2 regions of the Pseudarthrobacter sp. NKDBFgelt genome follow, and region 2 is predicted to be linked to the other one. Evidence: predicted binding sites of a transcription regulator. Region 2 holds the regulator's gene; the other holds the start of a gene.
What was found. The regulator LexA, encoded in region 2, represses DNA repair genes until DNA is damaged. The targets are predictions, from matches to a motif close to TCGAACANNTGTTCGA.
Positions count from the first base shown of each region.

Region 1: a site for LexA is predicted at 2,500-2,515, ahead of ACKAE7_RS16915 (shikimate dehydrogenase). Genes of this name have one in related genera too.

Region 1 is NZ_JBJURL010000075.1:3,732-18,340, forward strand. Features, by position in the region: gene ACKAE7_RS16905 (3-oxoacid CoA-transferase subunit B) at 1-650, shown strand, start outside; gene ACKAE7_RS16910 (IclR family transcriptional regulator C-terminal domain-containing protein) at 673-1,476, shown strand; gene ACKAE7_RS16915 (shikimate dehydrogenase) at 1,505-2,377, opposite strand; gene ACKAE7_RS16920 (Bug family tripartite tricarboxylate transporter substrate binding protein) at 2,605-3,576, shown strand; gene ACKAE7_RS16925 (tripartite tricarboxylate transporter TctB family protein) at 3,647-4,201, shown strand; gene ACKAE7_RS16930 (tripartite tricarboxylate transporter permease) at 4,198-5,730, shown strand; gene ACKAE7_RS16935 (IclR family transcriptional regulator C-terminal domain-containing protein) at 5,803-6,630, shown strand; gene ACKAE7_RS16940 (MmcQ/YjbR family DNA-binding protein) at 6,715-7,038, shown strand; gene ACKAE7_RS16945 (Re/Si-specific NAD(P)(+) transhydrogenase subunit alpha) at 7,213-8,382, shown strand; gene ACKAE7_RS16950 (NAD(P) transhydrogenase subunit alpha) at 8,382-8,702, shown strand; gene ACKAE7_RS16955 (NAD(P)(+) transhydrogenase (Re/Si-specific) subunit beta) at 8,699-10,072, shown strand; gene ACKAE7_RS16960 (diacylglycerol/lipid kinase family protein) at 10,178-11,098, shown strand; gene ACKAE7_RS16965 (ACT domain-containing protein) at 11,135-11,995, opposite strand; gene ACKAE7_RS16970 (FUSC family protein) at 12,157-13,236, shown strand; gene ACKAE7_RS16975 (IclR family transcriptional regulator) at 13,298-14,041, shown strand; gene ACKAE7_RS16980 (4-hydroxybenzoate 3-monooxygenase) at 14,173-14,609, shown strand, end outside.
Region 2 is NZ_JBJURL010000010.1:32,276-46,884, reverse strand. Features, by position in the region: gene recA (recombinase RecA) at 1-198, shown strand, start outside; gene ACKAE7_RS04480 (regulatory protein RecX) at 202-825, shown strand; gene miaB (tRNA (N6-isopentenyl adenosine(37)-C2)-methylthiotransferase MiaB) at 844-2,403, shown strand; gene miaA (tRNA (adenosine(37)-N6)-dimethylallyltransferase MiaA) at 2,407-3,306, shown strand; gene dapF (diaminopimelate epimerase) at 3,339-4,283, shown strand; gene ACKAE7_RS04460 (class I SAM-dependent methyltransferase) at 4,255-4,878, opposite strand; gene hflX (GTPase HflX) at 5,326-6,909, shown strand; gene ACKAE7_RS04450 (ATP-dependent DNA helicase) at 6,902-8,959, shown strand; gene lexA (transcriptional repressor LexA) at 9,109-9,843, opposite strand; gene ACKAE7_RS04440 (LysM peptidoglycan-binding domain-containing protein) at 10,169-10,585, shown strand; gene ACKAE7_RS04435 (histidinol-phosphate transaminase) at 10,659-11,777, shown strand; gene hisB (imidazoleglycerol-phosphate dehydratase HisB) at 11,838-12,464, shown strand; gene hisH (imidazole glycerol phosphate synthase subunit HisH) at 12,461-13,273, shown strand; gene ACKAE7_RS04420 (hypothetical protein) at 13,292-13,432, shown strand; gene priA (bifunctional 1-(5-phosphoribosyl)-5-((5-phosphoribosylamino)methylideneamino)imidazole-4-carboxamide isomerase/phosphoribosylanthranilate isomerase PriA) at 13,472-14,218, shown strand; gene ACKAE7_RS04410 (SseB family protein) at 14,233-14,609, shown strand, end outside.

The sequences.
Region 1 (14,609 bases), on a different contig from region 2:
CCTCCGAGGCCCCCCTGAGCCGGGACGACCTCGCCCGCCTGGTGGCCAGGGACATCGCCCCGGGCTCGTTCGTGAACCTCGGCATCGGCCAGCCCACGCTCGTGTCCAACTACCTCACCGAGGACCAGGACATCACGCTCCACACGGAGAACGGGATGCTGGGCATGGGCCCGGAAGCCAAGGGTGACGAGATCGACGAGGACCTCATCAACGCCGGCAAGATCCCCGTCACCGAACTCCCGGGGGCGTCCTACTTCCACCACGCCGACTCCTTCGCGATGATGCGCGGCGGGCACCTGGACATCTGCGTGCTGGGGGCGTTCCAGGTATCGGTGACCGGCGACCTCGCCAACTGGCACACCGGCGCTCCCGGCGCCATTCCCGCCGTCGGAGGCGCCATGGACCTGGCCACCGGCGCCAAGGACGTGTTCGTCATGATGACCCTGCTCACCCGCGAAGGCGCCTCCAAGATCGTGGAGTCCTGCACCTACCCGCTCACCGGCGTCGGCTGCGTCACCCGCGTGTACACGGACAAAGCCGTCTTCCTCACCGGGCCCGGCGGCATCACCGTCCGTGAGACCTTCGGCTGCACCTTGGAGGAACTCCAGGAACTGGTGCCTGTTCCGCTCAAGGCGGCCGCCGCGGCCTGAGCCGGCCCTAGGATTGGTAACCATGACCGACGCAGCATCAGCGGGTGCCCCGCAGGCCAGCGACCAGTACGTCCAGTCCCTGGCCCGCGGGCTCGCCGTCATCCGTGCATTCGATACGGACCACCCGGTGATGACCCTGACGGAGGTGGCAGGCCGCACGGGGCTGACGCGCGCCACTGCCCGGCGGTTCCTGCACACGCTGGTGGAACTGGGCTACGTGCGGACCGACGGTAAAACTTTCGCGCTGACGGCCAAGGTGCTCCAGCTGGGTTACGCGTACCTGTCCGGGCTGTCGCTGCCGCAGATGGCGCAGCCGCACCTAGAGGAACTGTCCCTGAAGCTGGGGGAGTCCACCTCTGCGGCGGTGCTCGACGGGGCTGACATCGCCTACATCGCGCGGGTGACCACCCGCCGGATCATGAACGTGGGCATTACCGTGGGCACCCGCTTCCCGGCGTATGCCACGTCCATGGGCCGCGTTCTGCTCGCCGGGCTGCCCCCGGCGGACCTAAAGGCCTACCTGGCCACGGCCGAGATCAAACCGCTGACCCCGCGCGCCCTGGGCACCGCCAAGGACCTTCTGCCAGTCCTTGAGACGGTCCGGGCGCAGGGCTGGTGCCTGCTGGACCAGGAGCTGGAGCTGGGCCTGATGTCCGTGGCCGCCCCCGTGTACGACAGGTCCAGGGTTGTGGCGGCCGTCAACGTGTCCCTGCAGGCCCAGTCCGTGGCTGCCAAGCCGGACCCGGACGCCTTCCTGGCCTCGGTGGCGCAGGAGATCATTGCGACGGCGAAACTCATCTCCGCCGATCTCAGCGCGCGGGGTTAACCCCTCCAAGGGTGCACACGGCTGGGGCCTACGCCCCCTGCCGGAGCATGGACAGGAAATGCTGCCTCATGCGCGAGCGGTCCGGTTCCACGCCCGTGATGAGGCGGAAGGCGTCCACCGCCTGGCCCACGGCCATGTGGCCGCCGTCCAGCACACGGCACCCTTTGGCAGCGGCGGCCTTAACCAGTTCGGTTTCGATCGGGCGGTAGACAATATCGGCCACCCAGTGGCGGGGCTGGAGCAGCTCCCCGTCCAGGGGCATGCCCGGATGGGCGTGCATCCCCACGGGGGTGGCATGCACCAGCCCGTCCGCATTGGACATCAGATCCCCTAGCTCGCCGATCGGCCGCCATTCGATGTTCCTGTCTGGGAAGAGCCGCGCCAGGGCCTCGGCCCGCTCCCGGGACCGGGCGGGATCCAGGTCCAGGACGCACAGGTGCTCCGCTCCTGCTGCAAGGAGCGCGTACGCCGTAGCTGCTCCGGCGCCGCCGGAGCCCAGCTGCACCACACGTCCAAGGGACGCGCCTGGAAGGCCTTCCTCGAGGGCGGAGCCAAATCCGGAGTAATCGGTGTTGTGGCCGATGAACTTGCCATCACGGATAAGGACGGTGTTGACGGCCCCCAGCCGGGCCGCATCGTCCGAAAGATCATCAAGGTAGCCAAGGACAACCTGTTTGGCGGGAACGGTGATGTTGAAGGCATTGAAGCCGAGGTCGCGTCCGGCCGAGAGCAGGGCCCCCACGTCTTCAGCCGGACGTGCCAGGACGGTCAGGTCCACGGTCCGGTAGATATACCGCAGTCCGTGATGGTCGGCTTCCCTCTCGTGAAGGGCAGGGGTCAGGGAGTGTGTGGTTCCTTCGCCGATCAACCCCACCAGGTACGACTCCGCCGGAGTACTCATTCTGTCCACCTTCCGGCCCCGCCAGTGCGAAGCGTCCATGGGTCGGATTGCCTGGTCACAATTTCGGCCGCGGCCTTGTTCCGGGCCTCGATGTGAACTAGATTACAACTACTGTACGTTTTATGCACACATGTTCGTAATGCGTACAAAGTCCCAGATGGGGCGCACTGTTGGAGATGACAGCCGGCAGCCTTGTCGGAATACGGGTATCAAAGGAGAAAACCGTAGTGAAAACCCTTCTAAAATCACTCGCAGTGGGCACGGCGGGGTTGCTTGCGCTGACTGGTTGCGCCTCGGGCAGCAACAGCAGTTCCGAAGCCGACTTCCCCGCGCAGGACATCCGGCTGACCGTTCCCTGGGCCGCGGGCGGCTCGGGGGACCTGACAGCCCGTACCATTGCACCGCTGCTGGAAAAAGAGCTGGGCGTCGAGGTTATCGTCGAAAACAAGCCGGGGGCCAACGGCTCGGTGGCCTACAACTGGCTGAAGGACCAAAAGCCGGACGGCTACAACCTGTCGATGATGGGCGTAGAGGTAGCCACCCTGCAGTTCCAGGATTACGACATCGACCCGTCCAACTACGCGCCGATTGGCCAGGGCCTGGCCGGACCCGGTGCCATCGCTGTCCCGGTGGACAGCCCCTACCAGTCGCTCAAGGACCTCGTCGCGGACGCCAAGGCCAACCCCGGAAAGGTCACCTACTCCAGCCCGGGCGTTGGCTCGGTCTGGGATTCCCCCGCCCAGGGCCTCCAGGAACTCGCCGGAATCGAGCTCACATCCGTCCCGTTTGACGGCTCCGCCCCGGCAGTTGCTGCTGCGGCGGCCGGTGACGTCGACTTCTCGATCGATGCGATCGGCACGCAGAAGAACCAGGTGGACGCAGGCAAGCTCCGCTACCTGGCCATGCTGACCGAGGAACGGGATCCAAAGAACCCGGACGTCCCCACCGCCAAGGAAGAAGGAATCGACCTGCAGAACGCTTCATGGGTGGGGATCATGGCTCCGGCCGGTACGCCCGAGGAAGTGGTCAGCAAGCTCTCCAACGCCATGGGCAAGGCTGTTGAGGACCCGGAGTACAAGAAGGTCATCGAAGGTTCCAACCTTGTGCCGACCTTCAAGGACGCGGAGGAGATGACGGCGTTCCTTGACGAGGAAGCCGACCGCTACGGACCGTGGATCAAGCTCGCGCAGGGCAAGTAGCGCAGGCACACACTTCGAGGCAGACGGGCCGGCCAGCCTTCCGCTGGCCGGCCCCTACTGAGGAACCCCAATGAACGATCACACAGCAACAGGGCCGCCGGCAGGCGTCAACCCAACAGACCCTGGGCAGGACCACGCCGAAGCCCATATCCACCCGGCGTCAGAGGTGCTGGTCACGGACCGTGCTCACCGGCTCAGGGAACTGGTTCCGGCCGCCGTCACCATAGGCCTCGGTGTCCTGGTCCTGGTGCTCGCCCAGGGCATCCGTTCGGGGGTCCGGGTGGAACTCGGGCCTCCCTTCTGGCCCACCATGCTCGCATGGAGCCTTATCGTCTTCGGCGTCCTGCAGGTGGTGGTCAACGTGCTGCGCGGGGTCAGCCGGGCCAACCTCCCTGATCCGCTCAGCGGGTGGGGCATCGGCCGGATGCTGCTGACCGCCGTGATTCTGGTGGGCTACCTCATGCTGTGGAACGTCCTCCAGTTCTGGTTGATTACGTTCGCAACGTCAGTCGCGCTGACGGCCCTGTACGGCGGCCGGGGCTGGAGGCCGCTGCTCGTGTTCCCGGCCATCGTTACGGCCCTCCTCCATTTCCTTTTTGTCGTCGCATTGCGGGTGAACCTATGATCCAGATCGCTGCCTCGCCCGTCACGGACGGCATCATGACCGTCCTCCAGGTGGATACCCTCCTCTACATAGGCCTGGGCATCCTGGTGGGCATGCTCGTGGGTGCCTTCCCGGGTGTGACTGCCACCATGGCCGTGGCCCTCGCCAGCGGGTTCACGCTGACGCTGGAACCCATCCAGGGCCTCGCCGTCCTGCTGACCATCTACGTGGCCGCCCAGTTCGGTGACCGGGTGCCGGCCATCCTCATCAACACCCCGGGCACACCTGCCTCCATTTCCACAACCTTTGACGGCTACCCGCTTGCCCTGAAAGGACAAGCGGGCCTGGCCCTGACAACGTCCGCTTTCGGCTCAGCCTTCGGCATGCTTTTTGGCATCCTCATCCTGGCGGTTGCCGCGGTGCCCCTTTCGGAATTCGCACGCCAGTTCGGGCCGCCGGAAATGTTCGCGCTGGTGGTCTTCGGCCTGACCATGATGGTGGGTGTCTCCTCGGGACGAATCCTCAAGGGCCTTGCCGCCGGAGCCTTCGGTCTCCTGCTGGCCACCGTGGGCCGTGACCCCATCACCGGTGACGCCCGCTTCACCCTCAACGTCCTGGAACTGAACGGCGGCGTGCCGTTCATTCCGGTCATCATCGGGTTCTTTGGCGTGGCGGAAGTCCTCAACCAGATTCTCACCAGGCGCAGGCACCTGCACCACGTCAAGCCCGTCACCCAACTGGGCCAGTGGATGCCCGGACGGAAACTGATGCAGCGGCTGTTCAAGCCGATGGGAATCGGCGCGGTGACCGGATCCGTCGTCGGCCTTGTCCCGGCGGTGGGCGGCGACATCGCCGGCATCATCGCGTGGGACAACGCCAGGAAAGTCTCCAAGCACCCGGAGGAGTTCGGCAAGGGCTCCCTTGAGGGCCTGACTGCCGGCGATACCTCCAGCACGGCAACCCTGGGCGGCAGCGTGACCACCACCATGGCGCTCGGCGTCCCCGGCGATTCCGTCATGGCCGTCATGATCGGATCCATGATGATCTGGGGCATCCAGCCGGGGCCCAGCCTCTTCAGCAGCCGGCCGGACCTCGTCTCCTCGCTGGTCACGATCATGCTGATCGCCACCATCCTGACCCTCGGGCTGAGCCTCCTGCGCATGCGCGGCATGGTCAAGCTGCTGGAACTGCCCAGCCACTACCTGTGGGTCATCATCCTGATCTTCTGCATGGTGGGGACGTACTCCATCAACAACAGCGTCTTCGATGTGTTCATGATGATGATTTTCGGGGCCGTGGGGCTGTTTATGCTGCGTTTCGGTTTCCCTGCAGGCCCCGCTGTTCTGGGCCTTATCCTTGGCCCCCTGGCCGAGGCAAACCTGCGCCGCGCGCTCATCACCGACGGGTGGGCATCCGTCTTCACCAGTCCCATTGCGCTGGTGCTCCTTGCCATCTCTGTTGCGGCCCTGGTTGTCCCTCCCCTCCGCGCGCAGCTGAAGCGGCGCAAGGCAGTGGGTGCCGGAGCGGACCAGGCGAAGGTTTCCAGCTAGATACGCTCAAGGACGCCGGGACCCACCCAGGTGGGCCCGGTGTCCTGTATTTTTCGGAAGGGCAAGAAGTCCATGGAAGAAGAACATCCGGCGTACTTTGTGAAGTCGGTGGGGAAGGCCTTTGACGTCCTCAGGGCGTTCACCTCGGACACCCCCCGCCTGACCGTCTCCCAAATCGCGGCGGCGACGGACATAACGCGCGCCTCTGCCCGGCGGTTCCTGCTGACGCTGGCGGACCTTGGGTACCTGCGGACGGACGGACAATCTTTTGAACTGACCGCCCGCTCCCTGGAGCTTGGTTCATCCTTCCTCTCCACCCTGTCCCTTCCCCGCGTAGCCGAGTCGCACCTCAAATTGCTGGCGTCCGAGCTCGGCGAGACGGCGTCGCTTTGCGTCCTTGATGGGGCGGACGTCGCCTACGTCGCCTGTGTCCCGTCCCCGCGGCTCCTCAACGTATCGATCAGCGTGGGCACCAGGTTTCCGGCCTGGGCGACGTCCATGGGCCGGGTGCTCCTCGCTGCCCTGCCGGCCGACAGCCTGGAGGCGTACTACGAATCGGTCCACCTGCAGCGTTATACCGAGCACTCCGTCGGCAGCCTGGAAGCCCTCAAGGACGAGGTCAGCCTCGCCCGGGGCCAGGGGTGGTCCATGGTGTCCCAGGAACTGGAGAACGGCCTCCGCGGCGTTGCCGTTCCCATCTGGTGCGGAGACGAGGCCGTCGGCGCCGTCAATGTCTCATTGCAGACCCACCGCTCCTCCCAGGACGTGATCGAACAAACAGTTGTCCCGCTCCTGCAGGAAACAGCCCGAGAGATAGGGCTGGACTACCAGGGCCGCCCGGCAAAACGCCTCGGCGGGGTGGATGTACTTCGGCCCGCAATGGCGGACATGCAAACCTGACAGGGCCCGCACGGCACCCCGGCCCGCGGCACCAGCGAACCAGCCGGCCCTTGCCCCGGAGCGGCAGGAATGCCACTGTGTCTCATGGCCACAGAAGCTGACGTCCGCAGGATTGCCCTGGCGATGCCGGGCGTCACGGAGCGGCTGAGCTGGGGCCAGCCCGCATGGTTCGCCAGGACCCTGGTGGCCCGCATCTGGGAACCCGGAGTCCTCACCGTCAAGACTGACGAACGCGAGGCCCTGGCGGGAACGGAGCCGGAAACGTACTTCTGGACCCCGCATCACGAGCGTTCTCCCCAGCTGGTGCTGGTGCGCCTGGCCGGGATCACCGGGGAGCTGCTGGCGGAACTGCTGCAGGATTCCTACCGGCTGGCGGGCGGGGAACACAGCAGCCGCAAGCAGCCGTAAGGTAACTGTTTGCCACCCAAGCACGCCGCCCTACTCCCGCGGCACCGGTGCGGGCCATAGACTCAAGCCAACTACGTGCAGCAGCGCCGCTCCGCGAAGCCACCTGGTCCAGGTGACCAGGAACGGCCCGGCAGGGCGGCGCTCCCGCATCCATGCAGCGAGGGGAGTCAGCGGGTGAAACTGGGCATACCGCGGGAACGCCGGGAGGGTGAACGGCGGGTGGCCGCCACACCGGAAACGGTCAAGCAGCTGGCGGCGCTCGGCGTCGAGATACTCCTCGAGGAGGACGCCGGCACGGCGGCCGGGTACCCGGACCTCGCGTACAGCCAGGCGGGTGCACACATTGTCCCTGAGCTCGATCCCGCCCAGCTGGACGTCCTCGCCCACGTCCGGCCCCTCGACCCGGACACCGCCCGGTCCCTGAAAAGGGGCGCCGTCACCGTGGGACTCGCATCGCCGTCGTCCGAACTGCCAACCGTCCAGGCGCTCGCCGACGCCGGCGTCACATCCTTCGCCCTGGAACTCGTGCCACGCATCTCCCGGGCCCAGTCCATGGACGCCCTCAGCTCCCAAGCACTCGTGGCCGGGTACCGCTGCGTCCTTGAGGCGGCCATCCGGCTGCCCCGGTTCTTCCCGCTGTACATGACCGCCGCCGGTACCGTCCCGCCCGCCCGGGTCCTGGTGTTGGGGGCCGGCGTGGCGGGCCTGCAGGCCATTGGCACCGCAAAACGCCTGGGCGCCCGGGTCTTCGCCAACGATATCCGCCCCGCCTCCGCGGACGAGGTAGCCTCCATGGGCGGCACCTTCATCCGGCTGGACCTCGAAACGGCGGAGGCTGCCGGCGGCTACGCCCGCCAGCTCAGTTCCGACGCCGGCACCCGGCAACGCCAGCTGCTGGCACCGCACGTGGCCCAGGCCGACGTCCTGATTACGACGGCGGCCGTCCCCGGCAGGCGGGCACCGCTCCTGGTCACGTGGGAGATGGTGCAGGGCATGCGGGCCGGGTCGGTGGTTGTGGACCTCGCTGCCGAGTCGGGCGGCAACGTGGAAGGCGCTATGCCTGGCCAGGACGTTCCCGTACCCACCGCGGACGGCTCCGGCCACGTCTGGCTGGTCGGCCTGAAAGATGCACCCTCCGCCATGGCGTCGGACGCTTCCCGCCTGTACGCCAAGAACGTCGCCAACCTGCTGGTGCTGATGGTCCGGGACGGTGCGCTGGTCCCCGACTTCAGTGACGAGGTTATCGCCGGGGCCTGCCTCACCCACGACGGCACGGTGCGGCACCAGCCGACGGCGGACCTGCTGGCCGAGCGGGCCGGCGCCCGTCGGGAAGGGGCGCTCTGATGGACGGTATGAGCCTGCTGACCATCACGGTCCTGGCCGTCTTCGTCGGCTTCGAGGTGGTATCCAAGGTCTCCAGTACCCTGCACACGCCGCTGATGTCCGGCGCCAATGCCATCCACGGCATTATCCTGGTGGGCGCCATCATCGTCGCCGGCCAGGCTGCAGACCCGTGGGTGCTCGCGGTGGCGCTCCTCGCCGTCGTCCTTGCCACCGCCAACCTGGTGGGCGGCTTTGTGGTGACCGACCGGATGCTGCATATGTTCCATGCGCGCAAAGCGGCCGGTACCAAGCAGGCCGCCCGGAAGGCGGACGGCAAATGAGCCTCCTGAACCCGGTGTGGACGTCGCTGCTGTACCTGGTCGCCGCCGTCTTCTTCATCCTGGCGCTGCGCGGGCTCAGTTCCCCGCGGACCGCCCGCCGCGGCAACCTGATCGGCGCGCTGGGTGCGTTGATTGGCGTCGTCACGGTGTTCCTGTCCGCGCAGCTGGACAACGTCCCGTGGATCCTTGGTTCCATCGCCGTCGGCACGGTGGTGGCGGCGCCCGTGGCCCGGGGCGTGAAGATGACGCAGATGCCGCAGCTGGTTGCCGCCTTCAACGGCGTGGGCGGCGGAGCTGCTGCCCTCGTGGCGCTTCTCGAACTGAGCCACGCAGGCGATCCCTGGGTGCGGCTGGCCATCGTCTTCACGCTCCTGATCGGTGCCGTGTCCTTCGCAGGTTCGGGGGTCACGTTCGCGAAGCTCCAGGAACTGATGACCACGCGGCCGGTGGTGTTCCGCGGGCTCCCCGTGGTGATGGCCGCGGTGCTGCTCGCCGCCGTGGCGGCCGCCGCCGTCGTCGTTTCTACCGGTTCCCTTCCGCTCGCGTTGCTGCTGCTGGTGCTGGGACTGGCCGCCGGAATCCTGCTGGTGCTGCCGGTGGGCGGGGCCGACGTCCCTATCGTCATCTCGCTGCTGAACGCCTTTACAGGCCTTGCCGTGGCCGCCTCCGGCGTGGTGCTGGGCAACGTGCTGCTGGTGGTGGCCGGCACCCTGGTGGGCGCCTCGGGCACCATCCTTACCCGGGCCATGGCGGCGGCGATGGGACGCAGCGTGGCGGGCATCCTGTTCGGCGCCTTCCGGGGAGGCTCGACGGCGGGATCCACCGCCGTGAGCGAACGTCCCGTCCGTTCCTCCAGCGCCGAGGACGTTGCAGTACTCCTGGGCTACGCGCAGCGCGTCATCATTGTTCCCGGCTATGGGCTGGCCGTGGCCCAGGGCCAGCACACCGCGGCCGAGCTCGCACTGGCACTGGAAAGCCGCGGGATCGAGGTGGACTTCGCCATCCATCCCGTGGCCGGCCGGATGCCCGGACACATGAACGTGCTGCTGGCCGAAGCCAACGTCCCGTACGAATCCCTCAAGGAAATGGGGGAGATCAACCCGGAGTTCAAAACGGCGGATGTGGCGCTGGTAGTGGGCGCGAACGACGTCGTGAACCCGGCAGCCAAGACGTCCTCCGGTTCACCCATTTACGGCATGCCCATCCTGGAAGTGGCGGATGCCCGGCAGGTGGTGTTCCTCAAGCGTTCCATGCGTCCCGGGTTCGCCGGGATCGAGAATGACCTGCTGTACGAGCCGCAGACGTCGCTGCTGTTCGGCGACGCCAAGGACTCGCTGGCCCAGGTGCTCGGGGCCGTCAAAGCACTGTAGCCGCGCCCCTCGCGGCGAAGCTCCTGCCGGCCTGCTTCGAGGCCCGCGCGGGGCAGGCTAGTCTTCTCTCAGACGTAGCCTTTCCACTTGCCATCAGAGGACACCATGACTGCCAACAGCTCCACCTCTCTCCAGCGTGCTGCAATCATCGTCAATCCCGCCAAGCCGGTGGACATCGACGTGCGCGGCCTGGTGGCAAAGCACTGCGTGGAGAACGGCTGGGGCGAGCCGCTCTGGTTCGAAACCACCAAGGAAGATCCCGGTGTAGGCCAGGCCAAGGAAGCACTCGCGCAGGGGGCGGACATTGTGATCGCCGCCGGCGGCGACGGGACCGTCCGGTGTGTCGCCGAGGTGCTGTCCGGTGGGGACGTGCCCATGGGGCTGCTCCCGCTGGGTACCGGCAACCTCCTGGCCCGCAACCTCGGCATGGACGTCACTGATTACGACGGCGCCATGGCCAGGGCCCTGACCGGCACCGAGCGGAAGATCGATGTGGTCCGTGCCCGCCGCAGCGACCCGGACATGGAGCAGCTGTTCCTGGTGATGGCCGGGGTGGGATACGACGCCACCATCATGGCCGACACCAACGAGGAACTAAAGGACAAGGTGGGCTGGCTGGCCTACGTGGACGCAGGTATCCGGAACCTGCCCGGCAAGCCGGTCAAGGCCACCATTGTGATCGACGGGAAGCCGGCTGTCCGCCGCGGTGTCCGCAGCGTCATGGTGGGCAACTGCGGCAAGGTCCAGGGCGGCCTGGAAATCTTCCCCGAGGCAAAGGTGGACGACGGCCTGCTGGACGTTGCCGTGCTGGCGCCGCACCACGGCAAGCTGGGCTGGTTGTCGGTGGTTGCCGGAATGATCGGCAAGGGGCGGGGGAAGGACACAGCCGTAGAGTACTTCCAGGGCAAAACCGTGGAGATCACCCTGGAGCACAACGACGACTACCAGCTGGACGGCGACCACGAAGGGCAGGGCAAGCATGTTGTCATGACCATGGACCCGGCAGCCCTCAACATCCGGATGTAACCCAACTGAGTACCAGCTGATGTTGTTATGCGGCCCCTAAACGACATCTGGTGCTACCTGGTTGGGCGGGGACGGGGCGGGCCGGTGCGCCAGGATTTCGGCGAGCTCCGCGAGCCGGTGGGCGCGGGCTGACTCCGCGGGAGTGAACGGTTCACCCGGCCGGACAAAGGTGATGGGGCCATACCAGGCCGTGGGGACCTTGAGCCGCGTGCCGGCGTCGTACCTCTCCAAAACTGCCTCGGCAGGGGAAAGGACCCGTGCCCGCAGGAGCTCGGCCACGGCCAGCGGAAGCTCGTCCGGCGCATCAGCGATCCGCGCCGCCAGGCTCAGCGCTTTTGTCTGCCCGTCCGCCATCGCCAGCGCGGTGGTTGGCCAGACGTGGGAGTGTGTACCGCCGGCCAGGTGCAGCGACTCCAGGAGCTGGTATTCGTCCACGTCGCCGGGCGTGGACAGCACAAACTCGTCCAGTACGCCGCCGGCCACCGGGTGGACGTGGATGCTCAGGATGTTGGTCTCCAGGCGGGCCAGGGCCCTGGTGACTTTCTGCAGCGCCCCCGGCTCATCCTGCAGGACGGTGCGTGCCCTCCATAGCGCCGGCGCCCCGGCGAGCCGGCGCCGATGCCGCAGCGCCGGTGCATGCAGCCATCCGCGAAGCACCCGTGCCGCGGAGGGCTCAGCCACCCAGATCACCAGGACGGTGGCGGTAACAGTCAGCACAAGGACCTTGGCCAGGTAGGAAAGCTGGGTGTCCACCACCAGGGCGTGGACCAGGAGCTCGATCGGCAGCATCACGGCCACGTTCGCCAGGGTCAGCCGGGTCCTTGTTGGTTCGGGCATCAGGCCGCACACTTCGCAGCTCAGTTCAGACGCGGGAGTCTTGCTTGCACCGGGCTTCATGGTCCAAGGATCGCGTGGTGCTGTTTCGGCGGTGTTGCCCGGCCGTTCCGATCGTGCGAAGCATGCCGGGCATAGGATTTTTGGTGGAACGTCAGCGCGGCCGCCCGTCTCACCAGAAACAGATCCCAGACGCCCGGCACCGCAGGAAGGCCCTATTCCACGTGAAGATGCTCACCGAGATGTTCAACATTGCCCCCGCCAACAAGGACCACCACCCGGCCCTGAGGTGCGCGGTAGGTGTCTTCGTGCCACTCTTCACGCTTGTGCTGCTGGGCCGGCTGGACCTTGCCATCTTCGCGTCCTTCGGGGCTTTCACAGGCATCTACGGCCGCGGCGAACCCCACGGCATCCGCTTCGCACTGCAGCTGCGGGCCGGCCTGCTGATGCTGCTGGTCATCCTCCTCGCAGCGCTCGCTGCGCGGGCCGGCGGAGCCTGGGGACTGGACAAGGACGGAACCACGTGGCTCCTGGTCCTGGCCACCACGCTGGTGGCAGGCGGCTGTTCGGTGGCAATCGCGTGGTTCCGCCTGCGCCCGGCGGGATCGCTGTTCCACATCTTCGCCTTCGCGGCCATTGCCTCCATTCCCAACCAGCCGCCGCTGTGGGAGGGCATGCTGGTGGCCGCCCTCACCACCGCCTTCTGCCTGCTGATCGGCTTCTCCTCCCGGATCCTGCCCAGCCGCCGCGCAGCATGGTCCCGGCCGCGCCCCATCCGCCGCACCCCCGACGAAAAGTGTGCTGCCCTGCTTGAGGGCTTGGGCTACCTGGTGGCTGCAGGCCTGGCCGGTGCGCTGGCCACCTGGGCCGGCAGCCGCCTCGGGTTCGGCCACAACTACTGGGCCATGGTGGCCGCCGTCGTGCCGCTGGTGGGCCACACCACCCGGCACCGGGTCCGCCGCGGGGTGCAAAGGATCATCGGCACCGTGCTGGGGCTGGTGGTGATGGCGGGCATCCTGCTGCTGGGCCTGCAGCCCTGGCAGACCGTCCTGGTCATGGCGTTGTGCCAGTTCGGCGCCGAGATGTTCATCATCCGGCAGTACCTGCTGGCCCAGGTCTTCGTCACGCCCCTGGCGCTGGTGTCCACCCTCCTCGTGGTTCCTTCCTCGCCTACCATCCTGCTCCGGGACCGCATCATTGAAACGGTGATCGGCGCCGCCGTCGGCATCGCCGTGGTCCTGGCCCCCGGCGCGTGGCGCCGTCTCCGCGGACGCACGACGGCGGCCCCGTCCGAGGTGCCTTAGCCGCCGCAGCTGCGGCGAAGGTAGGCTGGACGCGTCCCATTCAACGGAAGCGGTGCGTGCGGTGGCGAATTCTGCCTCGGGTGATTCGGTGGTGGACCGCATTGTCCGCTTGCTCTCCGCCTTCCCCGAGGACGTCAGCGCCCTGCAATTGTCCGAACTGGCGGAGCGCGCGGGCCTGCCGCTCACCACTGCCCACCGGCTGGTCCGCCAGCTCGCGGACCACGGCCTCCTGGACGCCGGTCCCGGCGGCCTGGTGCGCCCCGGCCTGCGGCTCTGGGAACTGGTCAACCGCACCGCACCCACCCTTGCCCTGCGGCAGGCCGCCATGCCGTTCATGGAGGACATCCAGCAGGTCCTCAACCAGAATGTGAACCTGGCCGTGCTGGACGGCTGGGACGCGCTTTTTGTTGAACGGCTGTCCCGCCGCGGATCCGTCGCCAACCGGGCCAGGGTGGCCGGCCGGATGCCCGTCCATACCTCGTCCGCAGGGCTGGCACTGATGGCCCACCAGGACAGACTGCTGCAAGCCAATTACCTGGACCAGTTCGCGGACCCGGACGGGAAGGTCGCCACCGACGCTGTCCGGGTGCTGCTCAGCGAGACGTTCCACCAGGGCTTTGCCCAGCTTAAGGGCGTGGTGGACCCGGACACGTGGGGGATCGCCGTCCCTGTGCTGGACGCCCGCCAGCGCGCGGTGGCGTCGCTCGGCGTCGTGGTCCCTTTGCGCGAGATGCGCCTGCAGGCACTGGTGCCCGCACTGCAGACAGCAGCCAGGGGCATTGCGCGCAGGCTGAACGACGCGTAGCCGGCCACTCAGCTTCCAGGTACTTCCGTTGAACGGAATTCATGTAACGCCGCTCACCTGCCGGAGCGCACACTGTTGGCAGAAGCACCACACGGCCGCGCAGCTGCGGCCCGCAACGAAGCGAGAACGCCATGCCACGCACAATCATCACCACCCAGGTGGCCATCATGGGCGCAGGCCCGGCCGGCCTCATGCTGTCCCACCTGCTGGCCAAGGCCGGCATTGAGTCCACCGTCATTGAAGTCCGCAGCCACAAGGACATCTCGGAGACCGTCCGCGCGGGCATCCTGGAGCACGGCACCGTCAACATGCTCGTGGACAGCGGGGTCTCGGACCGGGTGCTGCGCGACGGGGACCGGCACGACGGCATCGAACTGCGGTTCAACGGGGAGAGCCATCGCGTGGATTTCAAGGACCTGGTGGGGGAGTCCGTCTGGCTCTATCCGCAGACCGACGTGTTCCTGGACCTCGCCGCCCGCAGGAAGGCCGACGGCGGGGACGTCCGCTACAGCGTCACGGACACCACCGTGCATGACCTGGAAGGCCGGCCAAAGGTCTGGTTTACGGA
Region 2 (14,609 bases):
AAGTCCGGCTCCTGGTTCACCTACGACGGCGACCAGCTTGGTCAGGGCATGGAGAACTCCCGCAGGTTCCTCCGTGACAACCCTGAGCTTGCTGCCGAACTCGAGCGCCTGATCAAGGAAAAGCTCGGCGTGGGTGTCAAGCCTGCGGAGCCGGAGTCCAAAGACTCCCCGAAGCTGAAGGCCGTTGACGGGTTCTAGCCGTTGACCGGTTTTGACAATCCGCGTCCCCGCCGGGCGAAGACCGGCGGGCGGCGCGGAGCTTCACATGACGGCGCATTCCAGGACGGCCCGGATCCCGGCTCTTCCGTTGCCGAGGACGCAGAGCCGGATCCGGTGTCCGTTGCGCAGAACATTGTGTACCGGCAACTGACCGCGTCGGCCAAAAGCAGGCTGCAGCTCGCCCGGAAACTCGCCGAACGGAACATCCCGGAGGACGTCGCCGAGGCAGTCCTGGACCGGTTCCAGGAAGCACGCCTGATCAACGACGCCGATTTCGCGGACATGTGGGTGAGGAGCCGCTCCCAGTCGCGCAAACTGGCAAAAGGCGCGCTCCGCCGCGAACTCGCGGAGAAGGGCATCGACCAGGAAACCGCCGCCGCGGCTTTGGACCAGCTGACAGACGCGGATGAGGAAGCCGCTGCCCGGCAGCTCGTGGAGCGGAAGCTCCGGCCGGGAACGGATCTGCAGGACCGGGCCGCAAGGGACAAGGCAACCCGGCGGCTGGCCTCCATGCTGGCACGTAAGGGCTATCAGCCCTCGCAGGCGTTCCGGATTGTCAACGAGGTCCTGGACTCCTGCGCTGGAGCCGACGGTGCCAATCCGTAAAACCGGTACCCTTAACAGGTGAGTTTGACCATCCCTTCCCCCTTTTCCGGTACCGCCCCCTCTGCAGAAGCTGGAGGTGCTCCGCAATCCGGTGCCCCCAAGCCCCGCACCTACCAGGTGCGGACGTTTGGGTGCCAGATGAACGTCCACGACTCGGAGCGGATGGCCGGGATGCTGGAGGACGCCGGGTACGTACCGGCAGACGGTGAGCAGGCCGACGTCGTGGTGTTCAACACGTGCGCGGTGCGGGAAAACGCTGACAACAAGCTCTACGGCAACCTTGGCATCCTGGCTCCGGTGAAGGCAGCAAACCCCGGCATGCAGATTGCTGTGGGCGGCTGCCTTGCTCAGAAGGACAGGGAAACAATCCTCAAGAAGGCACCGTGGGTGGATGCCGTTTTCGGCACCCATAACGTTGGCGCCCTGCCTGCCCTGCTGGACCGCGCCCGGCACAACAACGAGGCACAGCTGGAAATCCTCGAGTCGCTGGATGTGTTCCCGTCCACGCTTCCCACCAAGAGGGACTCCGTCTACTCAGGCTGGGTATCCATCTCCGTTGGCTGCAACAACACCTGCACCTTCTGCATCGTGCCCGCTCTCCGCGGAAAAGAGAAAGACCGCCGGCCGGGGGACATCCTGGCGGAGATCCAGGCCCTGGTGGACGACGGCGCCATCGAAGTCACGCTCCTGGGCCAGAACGTCAACTCGTACGGTGTGGAGTTCGGCGACCGGCAGGCATTCTCCAAGCTCCTCCGGGCCTGCGGCGACATCGAAGGCCTGGAGCGTGTCCGCTTCACGAGCCCGCACCCAGCCGCCTTCACCGACGACGTCATTGACGCCATGGCCGAGACCCCCAACGTGATGCCGCAGCTGCACATGCCGCTGCAATCGGGGTCGGACAAGGTGCTTCGGGACATGCGGCGTTCCTACCGCTCCAGCAAGTTCCTGGGCATTCTGGACAAAGTCCGCGAAAAAATCCCGCAGGCAGCAATCTCCACCGACATCATTGTGGGGTTCCCCGGCGAAACCGAGGAGGACTTCCAGGCAACACTGGATGTCGTGGAGAAGTCACGCTTCGCCACCGCGTTCACGTTCCAGTACTCCAAGCGCCCCGGAACCCCTGCCGCTGACCTGCCGGACCAACTGCCCAAGGCAGTGGTCCAGGAACGGTTCGAACGCCTGACTGCCCTCCAGGACCGGATTGCGGCAGAGGAGAACGGGCGCCAGCTCGGCCGCCGCGTTGAGGTCATGGTCACGGCGCAGTCCGGACGGAAGGCAGGGGAGACGCACAGGCTGTCCGGCCGTTCGCAGGACCAACGGCTCGTACACTTCTCGGTCCCTGAGGGTGCGCCCGCTCCGCGGCCGGGAGACCTGGTCACGGTGACCATCACCGAGGCCGCCGCTTTCCACCTCGTCGCCGATCCCGCCCTGGAGGATTACAGCCTCAGGCGTTCCCGGGCCGGCGACGCCTGGGACAGGGCGCAGGCAGATTCCTGCGGAGCACCCACACCCGGGTCCGGGGCTGGCGGCAAGGGCGTTTCGCTGGGTATGCCCTCGTTGCCCGTCCGCACCCGCTGACCGGTGGGCTCACCGCCTGTTATCGCCGTCGTTGGCCCCACAGGGTCGGGCAAGTCAGACCTCGCCGTCAGCCTTGCCCTTGAACTCGGCGGCGAAGTCATCAATGCCGACGCCATGCAGTTCTACCGCGGCATGGACATCGGCACCGCAAAAATCACCGACGCTGAACGCAGGGGAGTTCCCCACCACCTGCTGGACATCCTGGAGGTAACCCAGGAAGCCAGCGTGTCGCAGTTCCAGCAGCAGGCCCGGGAGCTCATCTCGGACATCCACGCCCGCGGCAAGCGCGCCATCCTGGCCGGCGGGTCCGGCCTTTACGTGCGGGCCGCGCTGGACGTCCTTGAGTTCCCGGGGACTGATCCGCTGGTGCGGGAACGGCTGGAAGCCGAACTCGCTGCGCAGGGGACCGCGGTGCTGCTCGAACGGCTGCGTGGGGTGGACCCTGTGTCAGCCGGCAGGCTCTCAGATGACCGGCGCATCATCCGGGCCCTGGAGGTCCACCAGCTCACCGGACGGCCGTTCAGCTCCTTCATGCCGCAGCGCGAGTACTTCCAGCCTGCCGTCCAGGTAGGCCTGGCAGTGGACCGCGAGGCGCTTCGGGACCGGCTCGCCCAACGCGTCCACCGCATGGTGGACGCCGGCCTGCCCGCCGAGGTTCGACGGCTGGACGCCCGCGGGCTGAGGCAGGGAAAGACCGCCCCCCGCGCCCTGGGATACTCGCAGTTCCTGCGGGTTATCGACGGCGAATGGACCGTTCCCGAGGCCGCGGAGGACACCATCGTGGCCACCCGGCAGTTCGCCCGGCGACAGCTCACCTGGTTCCGCGCCGATCCGCGCATCCACTGGCTGGACTGGCAGGATCCGGCCCTGGTGGCCAAAGCGGCAGGGCTCTCCCGTTTTTAGGGCTGTACCGCCCGGCCGGTACCCTTGGAACCATGGACACAACCCTCGCAGAAACCACCGAGCCGGCCTTCCGCACGCTGAGCGGGCTCCGCTTTTCCAAGGGGCACGGCACCGGCAATGACTTCGTCCTGGTGGCTGATCCCGAGGGCGTCCACACCATCACTGCCGAAGCCGTGGCCGCCCTGTGCGACCGGCACCGGGGGATCGGCGGGGACGGGCTCATCCGGGCGGTCCCGTCGCGCTTCCTCCCGGAGGGCCGCGAACTGCTCGCCGCCGCCCCTGACGCTGAGTGGTTCATGGACTACCGCAACGGCGACGGCTCGCTGTCCGAAATGTGCGGCAACGGCGTCCGCGTGTTCGTCCATTTCCTCCGGACCGAGGGCCTGATCGAACTGCCCGACGGCGGCGCCCTGGCCATCGGAACCCGCGCCGGGGTCAAGACCGTGGTGCGCACGGGCGACGACTATGCCGTGGACATGGGGCCGTGGGAGTTCATCTTCCCCGGGGAAGCTACGGCCAAGGCCATGGATTCACTGGTGACCGCCGAGGGCCTGGAGGTTCCCCGCCCCGCCCTCTCCGTCAGCATGGGCAACCCGCACACCGTTGTAGCCCTCGCCGAGCTTTCCGAACTTGCCGGAACCCGCCTGTTCACCGCACCAGTCGTGGACCCCGTACCCGCCAACGGGACCAACGTGGAATTCGTCGTCCCCTCCGAGCCGCTCGTGCACGACGGCATCGGTTCGGTGACAATGCGGGTGCATGAACGCGGCGTGGGGGAGACCCAGTCCTGCGGAACGGGTGCCTGCGCCGCCGCAGTGGCCATCCGCCACTGGGCAGGAGCGGAAGCCCCGGACTCCTGGCGGGTCCACGTCCCCGGAGGCGTCGTGGGAGTAAAGTTCTTCGCTGGTCCCGCAGGCCACGAACACGTGGAGCTCAGCGGTCCGGCAGTTATTGTGGCAACCGGGACGCTTTCCTGACCTTGAGGATCCGGAACGACTTCGACGTCGCTTCCCGGCTCACGCTGAACGATTCGTCCAGCTCAGCTGCAAGCCACCGCTGAAGCGAGTCCGCCCCCAGGTTTTTCTGCACCACCAGCCATGCCGTCCCGCCCGGAGCCAGGCGGGGCAGCCACAGTCTCAGCAGGGAGTGCAGTTCGTCCTTGCCGATCCGGATGGGCGGATTGGACCAGATCGTGTCAAAGCGCAGGTCGGGGTCCACTGCGTCAGGGGTGCTGGCCGTAACGTTGGCCAGGCCCAATGCTGCGGCGTTCTCGTTTGTCAGCGCGATGCAGCGCTCGTTGACATCCACCGCGTAGACCCGGGCGGACGGCGCCTTGAGGGCCATGGTCAGGGCAATCGGACCCCAGCCGCAGCCGATATCCAGAAGGTTTCCCTGCGGCGCCGGCGCGGGCACCTCGGTGAGCAGGATGGCTGTGCCTTTGTCGATCCCGTCAGGGCTGAAGATGCCGGAGGAAGTCTGCAGCCTGCGCGTTTGCCCCGCCAGTTCAACAGTCAGGGGCTTGCGGGTGAAAGGGCCAGCGGGTGTTGCGCTGAAATAATGTGCGGACTCCATAACTGGCCAGAGTAGTTCCCCTTGCAGCGTAAAGGGAAACCGCGGGCAGGGCCCTCTGCTACGCTGGAGGGCATGTTCCTGATCTTCGAGTAACCGGCACGGGCCACGCCCGTCCCGAAGCCTGTCCTCCAGCGGCAGCATGTCCCACCCAGCGACGCAGGTCCTCCGACCCTTCCGCTGCGTGCACCGGGCCAAGCGGATATCCCTTTGTTCCGGTCGCCGGACCACACTCGAAAGTCAGCCTCCTGCTGAACTTATCGCCGTTTTCCGGCTGCCTTTTTCCGCCGCGTAAGTGTACGTGGCACGTCTGCCGGCGCCGCCATCAGCGGCGCCGGCCCAGCAAGCCAGGAGGCTTGGATGACCGCAGGCCGTCAGCCCAGCGCGAATACTTCCCCCACCACCAGCAATCGGCACTATTCTGGAACTGCCGAATCTTCAAAGGAGACCATGACCAGCCAGCCCAACACCGGATCAGATCCAGCCGCCCAGGACATGAGTCCCGAGGAAATCCAGGCTGTCATCGACCGGATTCTCTCCAAGGACGTACCTGCCAGGAACCCCAACACGCAAAGCGGCGATGGGAAGGGCGGCGACGGAAAGGCAGTGTTCGGCAAGGCCCAGGCAATTTCCCGCCTGGACGAAGAACATTCAACGTACGACGGCGACCAGCAGGACCTTGAGGAACGGCGCGCCCTGCGCCGTACCGCAGGACTGTCCACCGAACTGGAAGACGTCACCGAGGTCGAGTACCGCCAGTTGCGCCTTGAACGGGTGGTCCTGGCAGGGCTCTGGTCCGAAGGCACGCTGGCCGACGCCGAGAACTCGCTCCGGGAGCTCGCTGCCCTTGCGGAAACAGCCGGCTCCGAGGTCCTTGACGGACTGGTCCAGCGCCGGGACAAGCCGGACCCCGGAACATTCCTTGGCTCGGGCAAGGCGCTTGAGCTTCGGGACATCGTGATGTCCACCGGCGCGGACACCGTGGTGGTGGATGCCGAGCTTGCACCCTCCCAGCGCCGAGGCCTGGAGGACATCGTCAAGGTCAAGGTCATCGACCGGACAGCCCTGATCCTGGATATTTTCGCCCAGCACGCCAAGAGCCGCGAAGGCAAGGCCCAGGTGGAGCTGGCGCAGCTTGAGTACCTCCTGCCGCGCCTCCGTGGCTGGGGCGATTCGATGTCCCGCCAGGCCGGCGGCCAGGTGGGCGGCGCCGCAGCCGGCATGGGTTCGCGCGGTCCCGGTGAAACGAAAATCGAGCTGGACCGCCGTCGCATCCGCACCCGCATGGCCAAGCTGCGGCGGGAGATCGCCGCGATGAAGCCGGCCCGCGAGACCAAGCGGGCCAACCGCCGTCGTAATTCCGTGCCGTCCGTAGCGATCGCCGGGTACACCAACGCGGGCAAGTCCTCCCTGCTCAACCGCCTGACCGACGCCGGCGTCCTGGTGGAGAACGCCTTGTTCGCCACCCTGGACCCGACTGTCCGCAAGGCGGAAACCGCGGACGGGCTGGGTTACACGCTCGCGGACACCGTTGGCTTTGTCCGCTCCCTGCCGACGCAGCTGGTGGAGGCGTTCCGCTCCACGCTGGAGGAAGTTGCCGACGCCGACCTGATCCTCCACGTGGTGGACGTTTCGCACCCGGACCCTGAGGGCCAGATTGCTGCGGTCCGCAAGGTCTTCAGCGAAGTGGATGCCCGCAAGGTGCCCGAAATCATCGTGCTCAACAAAGCCGACGCCGCTGATCCCTTCGTGGTGGAACGGCTCCGGCAGCGCGAACCGCGGCATGTGGTGGTGTCCGCCCGCACGGGGCAGGGCATCGCGGAACTGCTGAAGGCCATCAGCGACGCCATTCCCAGGCCAAGCGTCAAGCTGGAACTGCTCATCCCCTACGACCGCGGAGACCTGGTCAGTAAACTCCACGAGTCCGACGCCGAGATCATCAGCGTGGACCACGTGGAGCAAGGCACGCGGGCCGTGGTGATGGTCCGTGAAGGCTTTGCGGCCGAACTGGAACCCTTCGTCAGCAATGACTGACCTCGTGGCCAAGGAAGCCACGGAGACGGCTGGCGAGCAGTTCGTGATCGAACTGCTCGACCGGGCCGTTGCCGGCATGGGCGGGCAAAGCCGTGCCGGCCAGCATGAGATGGCCAGGCAGGTGGCCCGTGCCCTGGAAACGGGGGACCACCTCCTGGTCCAAGCAGGCACAGGCACCGGAAAGTCGCTGGCCTACCTAATACCCCTCATCGCGCACGCCCTGGAAAGCAACAAGCCCGCCCTGGTCTCCACGGCCACGCTTGCGCTCCAGACGCAGATCGTGGGCAGGGACCTGCCCCGGCTGCTCAAGGCCATCACTCCCGCGCTGGACAGGCCCGTCAAGGTGGCCCTGGTCAAGGGGCGGTCCAACTACGTCTGCCGGCACAAGCTGGAAGGCGGCTTCCCGAGCGAGGAACCGGCGGAAGGCCAGCTGTTCAGCCTGGGCGAGGACACCAGCGTCCCGCACTTTGCCGCAGCCGTTGGCGGCCCTTCGTCCCAGCTCGGCAAGGAAGTGGTGCGGCTGCGGGAGTGGGCGGAGAAGACCGCCACGGGGGACCGGGATGAGCTCCTGCCGGGCGTCACGGACCGTGCCTGGCGCCAGGTGTCCGTGACGTCCATGGAGTGCCTGGGCGCCCAAAAGTGCCCCATGGCAGCAGAGTGCTTCAGTGAACTCGCCCGCCAGGACGCTGCTGAGGCCGATGTTGTGGTCACGAACCACGCCATGCTTGCAGTCAGCGCCTTTGAGGGGCTGGCGGTCCTGCCCGAGTATGACGTGGTGGTGGTGGATGAGGCGCACGAACTCCAGGACAGGGTTACCGGTGCGGTGTCCGGCCAGCTGTCGGTGGCCATGGTGCACGCCGCTGCCTCCGGCGCCCGCAAGCACACCGCCATCACCGTTGACGCGCTCAACGCCGCGGCCGCCAACCTGGAGCTTGCCCTCGCCGGCGTGCCGAACGGGCTGCTGCCCAACGGACTGAATGACGAACAGCTGGACTGTGTGGACCAGTTGCGCGACGCCTGCCGGGCCGCCCTCTCGGATTCGAAGGGGGACAGTACTACAGCGCCCGACGGCGGCAGGCAGCTTGCGCGGTCCCGCCTGATGCTCATCCTGGAACTTTGCGAACGGCTCCTCGCTGCCCGGGAGAACCGCGAAGTAGTGTGGTTTTCCCGCGCCAGCTCCTTTGATCCCGCGCAAGGGTTCTCCCCGCCTGATGAGACAGCGCCGGCGTTGATCAACATTGCGCCCCTCTCCGTGGCCGGGCGGCTGCGGGAAGGCCTGTTCGCCGGACACACTGTTGTGCTGACCTCCGCCACACTGGCCATCGGTTCAGCATTTGAACCTGCCGCCGGCGGACTGGGCCTCGTGGGTGAGGGTGCTCCCCAATGGAAGGGCGTGGACGTGGGCTCGCCGTTCGACTACCCCAAACAGGGCATCCTCTATGTGGCAGGGCACCTGCCGAAGCCCGGCAGGGGCTCATCCCCGGAAGCGCTGGACGAACTCGAGGCGCTGATCCGTGCTTCCGGCGGCGGCGCACTGTGCCTGTTTTCTTCCCGGCGTGCCGCGGAGGAGGCCGCCGAGGCCCTGCGCCCAAAGCTGGACATGACGGTCCTGTGCCAGGGCGACTCCACCATGACGGCACTGGTGAAGCAGTTTGCGGACGAGCCCGACACCTGCCTGTTCGGAACCATGTCCCTGTGGCAGGGCGTGGATGTCCCGGGCGGTTCGTGCCGGCTTGTGGTGATAGACCGGATTCCTTTTCCGCGGCCGGACGATCCCCTGATGACGGCGCGCTCCCGTGCCGTGGCGCAGGCCGGCGGAAACGGCTTTATGTCGGTGTCGGCCACCCATGCCGCCATCCGGCTCGCGCAGGGCGCAGGCCGGCTGATCCGCTCCACCGGGGACAAGGGAGTGGTGGCGGTCCTTGACTCCAGGCTCGCCACGGAGCGCTACGCCGGGTTCCTTCGGGGAGCGCTGCCGCCGTTTTGGTCTACAACGGACCGGAAGACGGCAATCGCGGCACTGGAGAGGCTGGCCGGGGAAAACACCTGACGCCCTGGGCAGGGCTGGGCCTCCAGGAAGCCGGCCCTGTGCAGGGCCGGCTTGCCCAAGGGGGATCCGGCCAGCGCACTGCGCAGGGCCGGATGTGCCCTGGGCTAATGGGGCTGTGGGCTGGTTCTGCCTGGGCCAGTAGCGGGCGGTTACAGCGAGCGGAGGACTGACACGACCTTGCCCATGATGGTGGCGTGGTCCCCGAGGATGGGCTCGTACTGGGTGTTCTGGGGGAGCAGCCAGGTGTGGCCGTCGCGCTGCCGGAACGTTTTCACGGTGGCCTCGTCGTCGAGGAGGGCAGCGACGATGTCGCCGTTGGCTGCGTCCGCCTGGCGGCGGACCACCACCCAGTCGCCATCACAAATGGCTGCATCCACCATGGAATCCCCGGCCACCCTGAGCATAAACAGTTCGCCCTGGCCCACCAGCTGCCGGGGGAGCGGCATAACGTCCTCCACCTGCTGGTCGGCAAGAATGGGGCCACCAGCGGCGATGCGGCCCACGAGTGGGACCATCGCGGTGTCCAGGGCCGTGGGCAACTCCGTGACGGTGGCCCCGCCTGCGGAGATTCCTGCTGATGGCTGGCTGGCCGGCTTGGCCGCGCCGCCGTCCAGGGTCAGGGGCATGAGGACTTCCATGGCGCGCGGACGCTTAGGGTCACGGCGGAGGTAGCCGAGTTTCTCCAGCTGGGCCAACTGGTGCGTGACGCTTGAAAGGCTGGCCAGTCCCACAGTGTCACCGATCTCCCGCATGGACGGGGGGTAACCGTTCTCATTGACGGAGCGCTGGATGGTTTCGAGGATCTTTTTTTGCCGTGGCGTCAGGCCCTTGGCGGTCCTCTTCGGTTGCGCGGTTGCCCTGCCCCCGGCGGCTGCTGCTGCCATATTCGCCAATGCCTTTCGGTGTCCGCGGGGCCCCTTCCACGGCCAGGCCCTGGAGGATCCCGCCCCATAATGTCAGACCCTGCTGATCGACTGTCCGGGTGGTTGTTCTTTTGTTCAAAACTAGGCCAGCCACACTGCTTTTTCAAACATTTGTTCTAGCGAGTCTCGACAATGTTCGTTGATAGGTGCTAAAACTGAAGAAGCAAAGTTCGAACATATGTTCTACTGCGAACACGGGCCATTCGAAGATGGCGCCGGAACGCCCCTGCCGGGGCGCGGAGCAGAACATCCGGGCAGCACAGTATGGTCCAGGAGGGCTCAGTTCATGTCAGCTACATCTGTTTCGCGGGGTTCACGTCCACAGCTGCACTCAGTGCAGCAACTTCTGTCCCGGCCTGAAGGGCGGCAGCCGGAACGGCCGGCAGCCCTTCCGCCCCTGCGGCTGACCCGCCGCGGCCGCATCGTGCTGATCGGGATTCCCCTGGTGCTGCTGGCCGCCCTGCTGCTCTCCCTGGCCGGCTTCTTCAACTCCCCGGCGAAAGCCTCCGACTCTGCTGCGGACCTAGAAACGACGTCCGCGGTCAGCGTGACGGTCCAGCCCGGCCAGTCGCTGTGGGGCATCGCGGCCACCGTGGCGCCGGAGCGCGATGCACGTGATGTTGTGGCGGATATCGTGCAGCTGAACAACCTGTCCGCAGGCACGGTCTTCCCGGGGCAGCAGCTGTTCGTACCCGCCGCTTGATTTGGCACATGCCGAGGGCGAACAGGATGCCGTCACATTTTCCGGCACCCGGCACGGGCACTAAACTGTTCAGGTGAATGACCAGCTAGAACGCCTGAACCGGCTTCCCCTCCGCAGCAACCTCCGCGGGCTTACCCCTTATGGTGCGCCACAGCTGGACGTCCCCATCCTCCTCAACGTCAACGAGAATACACATGGTGTTCCGGCGGACGTGCGGGCTGCCATCAGCGCGGCGGTGTCCGAGGCCGCCGCAGGACTGAACCGCTACCCGGACCGGGAGTTCACGGAACTGCGGAAAGCGCTGGCGGAATACCTGGGCCACGGATTGGACGAGACCAACCTCTGGGCCGCCAACGGCTCCAACGAGGTGCTCCAGCAGATCCTCCAGGCCTTCGGCGGCCCCGGACGCACAGCGCTCGGCTTTCCGCCCACGTACTCCATGTACCCGCTGCTGGCCAGCGGAACGGACACCGAATACATCGTCGGTGAGCGCGCCGAGGGCTACGGCCTCAGCGCCGAATCCGCGGCGCGGCAGGTCAAGGAACTGCAGCCCAACATCGTGTTCCTCTGCTCACCCAACAACCCCACGGGGACGGGACTGGGGCTGGACGTCGTGGAGGCCGTCTATGAGGCCGGTGAAGCAACCCAGACCATCGTCATTGTGGATGAGGCCTACCACGAGTTCGCACACGACGGGACGCCCAGTGCACTGACGTTGCTGCCCGGCCGGGAGCGGCTGATCGTGTCCAGGACCATGAGCAAGGCCTTCGCGCTGGCAGGAGCCCGCCTGGGCTACATGGCTGCAGCACCCGAAGTTGCCGATGCGCTGCGCCTGGTCCGGCTGCCGTACCACCTCTCCGCCATCACGCAGGCCACCGCACTGGCTGCCCTCCAGCACCGTGAGGCGCTGATGGCGGATGTGGAAGACATCAAGAGGCAGCGGGACCGCATCGTGTCGGAGCTGACGCGCATGGGCCTCAAACCTGCGGCGTCCGACTCCAACTACGTCTTTTTCGGCGGACTGGAGAACCCGCACCGGGTCTGGCAGCAACTGCTGGATGCGGGCGTACTGATCCGGGACGTGGGGATTCCGGGCCATCTTCGCGTCACGGCCGGAACTGAGACCGAAACCACAACCTTCCTCACATCCCTGGAAAGCATCCTTGCAAGCCAGGCCACGCTTCCCGCCTAGACTGGAAGCAGCGGCGCTGGACGCCCTGAACCACCCCTTCTGCCCAAAAGGACCCAACGCATGAGTACCACCGGATCGAACGTGGCTGCGGCCCGCACTGCGCGCATGGAACGTGCCACCAGTGAGTCGTCCGTGCTCGTGGAAATCAACCTGGACGGCACCGGCATCTCGGACATCGACACGTCGGTACCGTTCTACGACCACATGCTCACGGCGCTGTGCAAGCACTCGCTGATCGACATGACCGTCAAAGCCACGGGCGACATCCACATCGACGTCCACCACACGGTGGAGGACGTCGCCATCACCTTCGGAGAGGTGCTGCGCACCGCACTCGGGAACAAGGCCGGCATCCGCCGGTTTGGCGAGGCTACCGTCCCCCTTGACGAGGCCCTGGCCCACGCCGTCGTCGATGTTTCCGGGCGTCCCTACCTGGTGCATGGCGGCGAGCCCGCAGGCCAGGAATACCACCTGATCGGCGGCCACTTCACCGGGTCCCTCACCCGCCACGTGTTCGAGGCCATCACGCTGCACGCGGGCATCTGCCTCCACATGAACGTCATCGCAGGCCGCGATCCGCACCACATCGTCGAGGCCCAGTTCAAGGCGTTCGCGCGGGCGCTCCGTGCTGCTGTGGAACCGGATCCCCGTGTTGAGGGGATCCCCTCCACCAAGGGTGCGCTGTGAGCGGCCAGGTCCTGCGGGACGGTGCCATCGTCGATCCCTCGGCCTCCCGGAAACTGCCCTCGCCCGAGGGCAAGCCCACCGTCACGGTCCTGGATTACGGCTCCGGGAACGTCCGCTCCGCTGTGCGGGCGCTGGAACGGGCCGGTGCAGAAGTCATCCTGAGCTCAAAGCCGGAGGACGTCCTGAACGCCGACGGCCTTGTGGTCCCCGGAGTCGGAGCCTTCGAAACCGTGATGCGCGAGCTCAAAGCCGTGGACGGCATCCGCCTCATTGGCAGGCGGGTGGCCGGCGGGCGGCCGGTCCTGGGCATCTGCGTAGGCCTCCAGGTCCTCTTTGAGGCTGGAGTGGAGCATGGCACCGAAGCTGAAGGCATGGGTGAATGGCCCGGCAAGGTGGAACTCCTGCCGGCCGACGTGGTGCCACACATGGGCTGGAACACCGTCAAGGTGCCCGAAGGGTCGAAGCTGTTTGCCGGCGTCGAAAACGAGCGGTTCTACTTTGTGCACTCCTATGGGGTCCAGGAATGGACCTTCGATGTCATCCAGCCACGGATGGCAGCGCCCCTGGTCACCTGGTCCGAGCACGGCGCTCCGTTCATTGCCGCCGTCGAGAACGGCCCGCTCTGCGCCACGCAGTTCCACCCGGAGAAATCCGGTGATGCGGGCGCGCGCCTGCTCCACAACTGGGTGGAAGCCCTCCGCAGGCCCGCTGCCGGCGGCCAGTCCGACAGCAGCCAGTCGGACAGCACGCAGGCCAACAATACTTCGGCCCGCGGCGGGGCGCCGGTTTCGGAAGAGGGCTCCGCCTAGATGTGGTCCGTTCTCCTGATGGGGCTTGCCGGCGTGCTCGTCGGCGGTGCACTGTCTTTCAGGCAGCAGCACAAGCCGCTCTGGACCCAGATTTCGTTTTATGTTCTTGCGGGCATGTCGCTGCTCGCCGCCTACCTGCTGACGCTGCCGGGCAACTGACCGCGGCAGGCCATCCTGCCCCCACCCTGAGGATTCACCATGACCACTTCAACTGACCTTCCCGTTCTCGAACTGCTGCCCGCCGTCGACGTCGTCAACGGCCAGGCCGTCCGGCTGGTGCAGGGCGAAGCGGGCAGTGAGACCAGCTACGGGACCCCGCTCGAAGCGGCACTCAACTGGCAGGAGCAGGGAGCTGAATGGGTTCACCTCGTGGACCTGGATGCAGCCTTCGGGCGGGGCTCAAACGCGGAGCTGCTCCGCGAAGTTGTGGGCCGGCTGGACATCAAGGTGGAACTGTCCGGCGGGCTTCGTGACGATGCGACCCTCGAAGCGGCGCTGGATCTGGGCGTTGCCCGCGTGAACCTGGGAACCGCCGCGCTGGAAAACCCCGAATGGACCCGCCGTGCCATCGAGCGCTTTGGTGACAAAATCGCCGTCGGACTCGACGTCCGCGGAACCACGCTGGCCGGCCGCGGCTGGACGAAGGAAGGCGGAGACCTCTGGGAGGTCCTGGGCCGCCTCGAGGAAGCCGGCTGCAGCCGCTACGTGGTCACGGACGTAACAAAGGACGGCACGCTGCAGGGGCCCAACGTGGAACTCCTCCGCCAGATGGTGGAGAAAACGGGCAAGCCCGTTGTCGCCTCCGGAGGCATCTCCAGCCTCGACGACCTCAAGGTCCTGCGTTCGCTTGTGCCGCTGGGCGTTGAAGGGGCGATCGTGGGCAAGGCCCTCTACGCCGGCGCCTTTACGCTGCCCGAAGCCCTCGACGTTGCCGGCCGCCGCTAAGGGCGCACGCCGGCATGGCCAGCAACGAATCAGGCACTCCGTCACCCCGCCAGTTGCCGGGGCATATCGCTGCGGCGCTGGCAGGTGCCGGCGGCTCCACGGACTCCGCAGGGCAGCCCTGGGCGGGCCGGAGCCTGGCCGGCGACGACGCCAGGATCCACAACTTCGAGAACGACGACGGGACGGCCAGCGCTGACTACCTTGCCGCCATAGCGGCACTCCGGGACGGAACCGGGGACGAGGCGGCCGTCGTCGCCTCGCTGGCCACCGCACGGGTGTTCATCCCGATCGTGGCCCAGCTCGCGGAGGAAGCGGAAGGCCAGAACGGCCTGCAGGCCGACAAGCAGGCCGACATGGCACTGGTAACGCTCAAAGCCGCTGACGGGAGGAC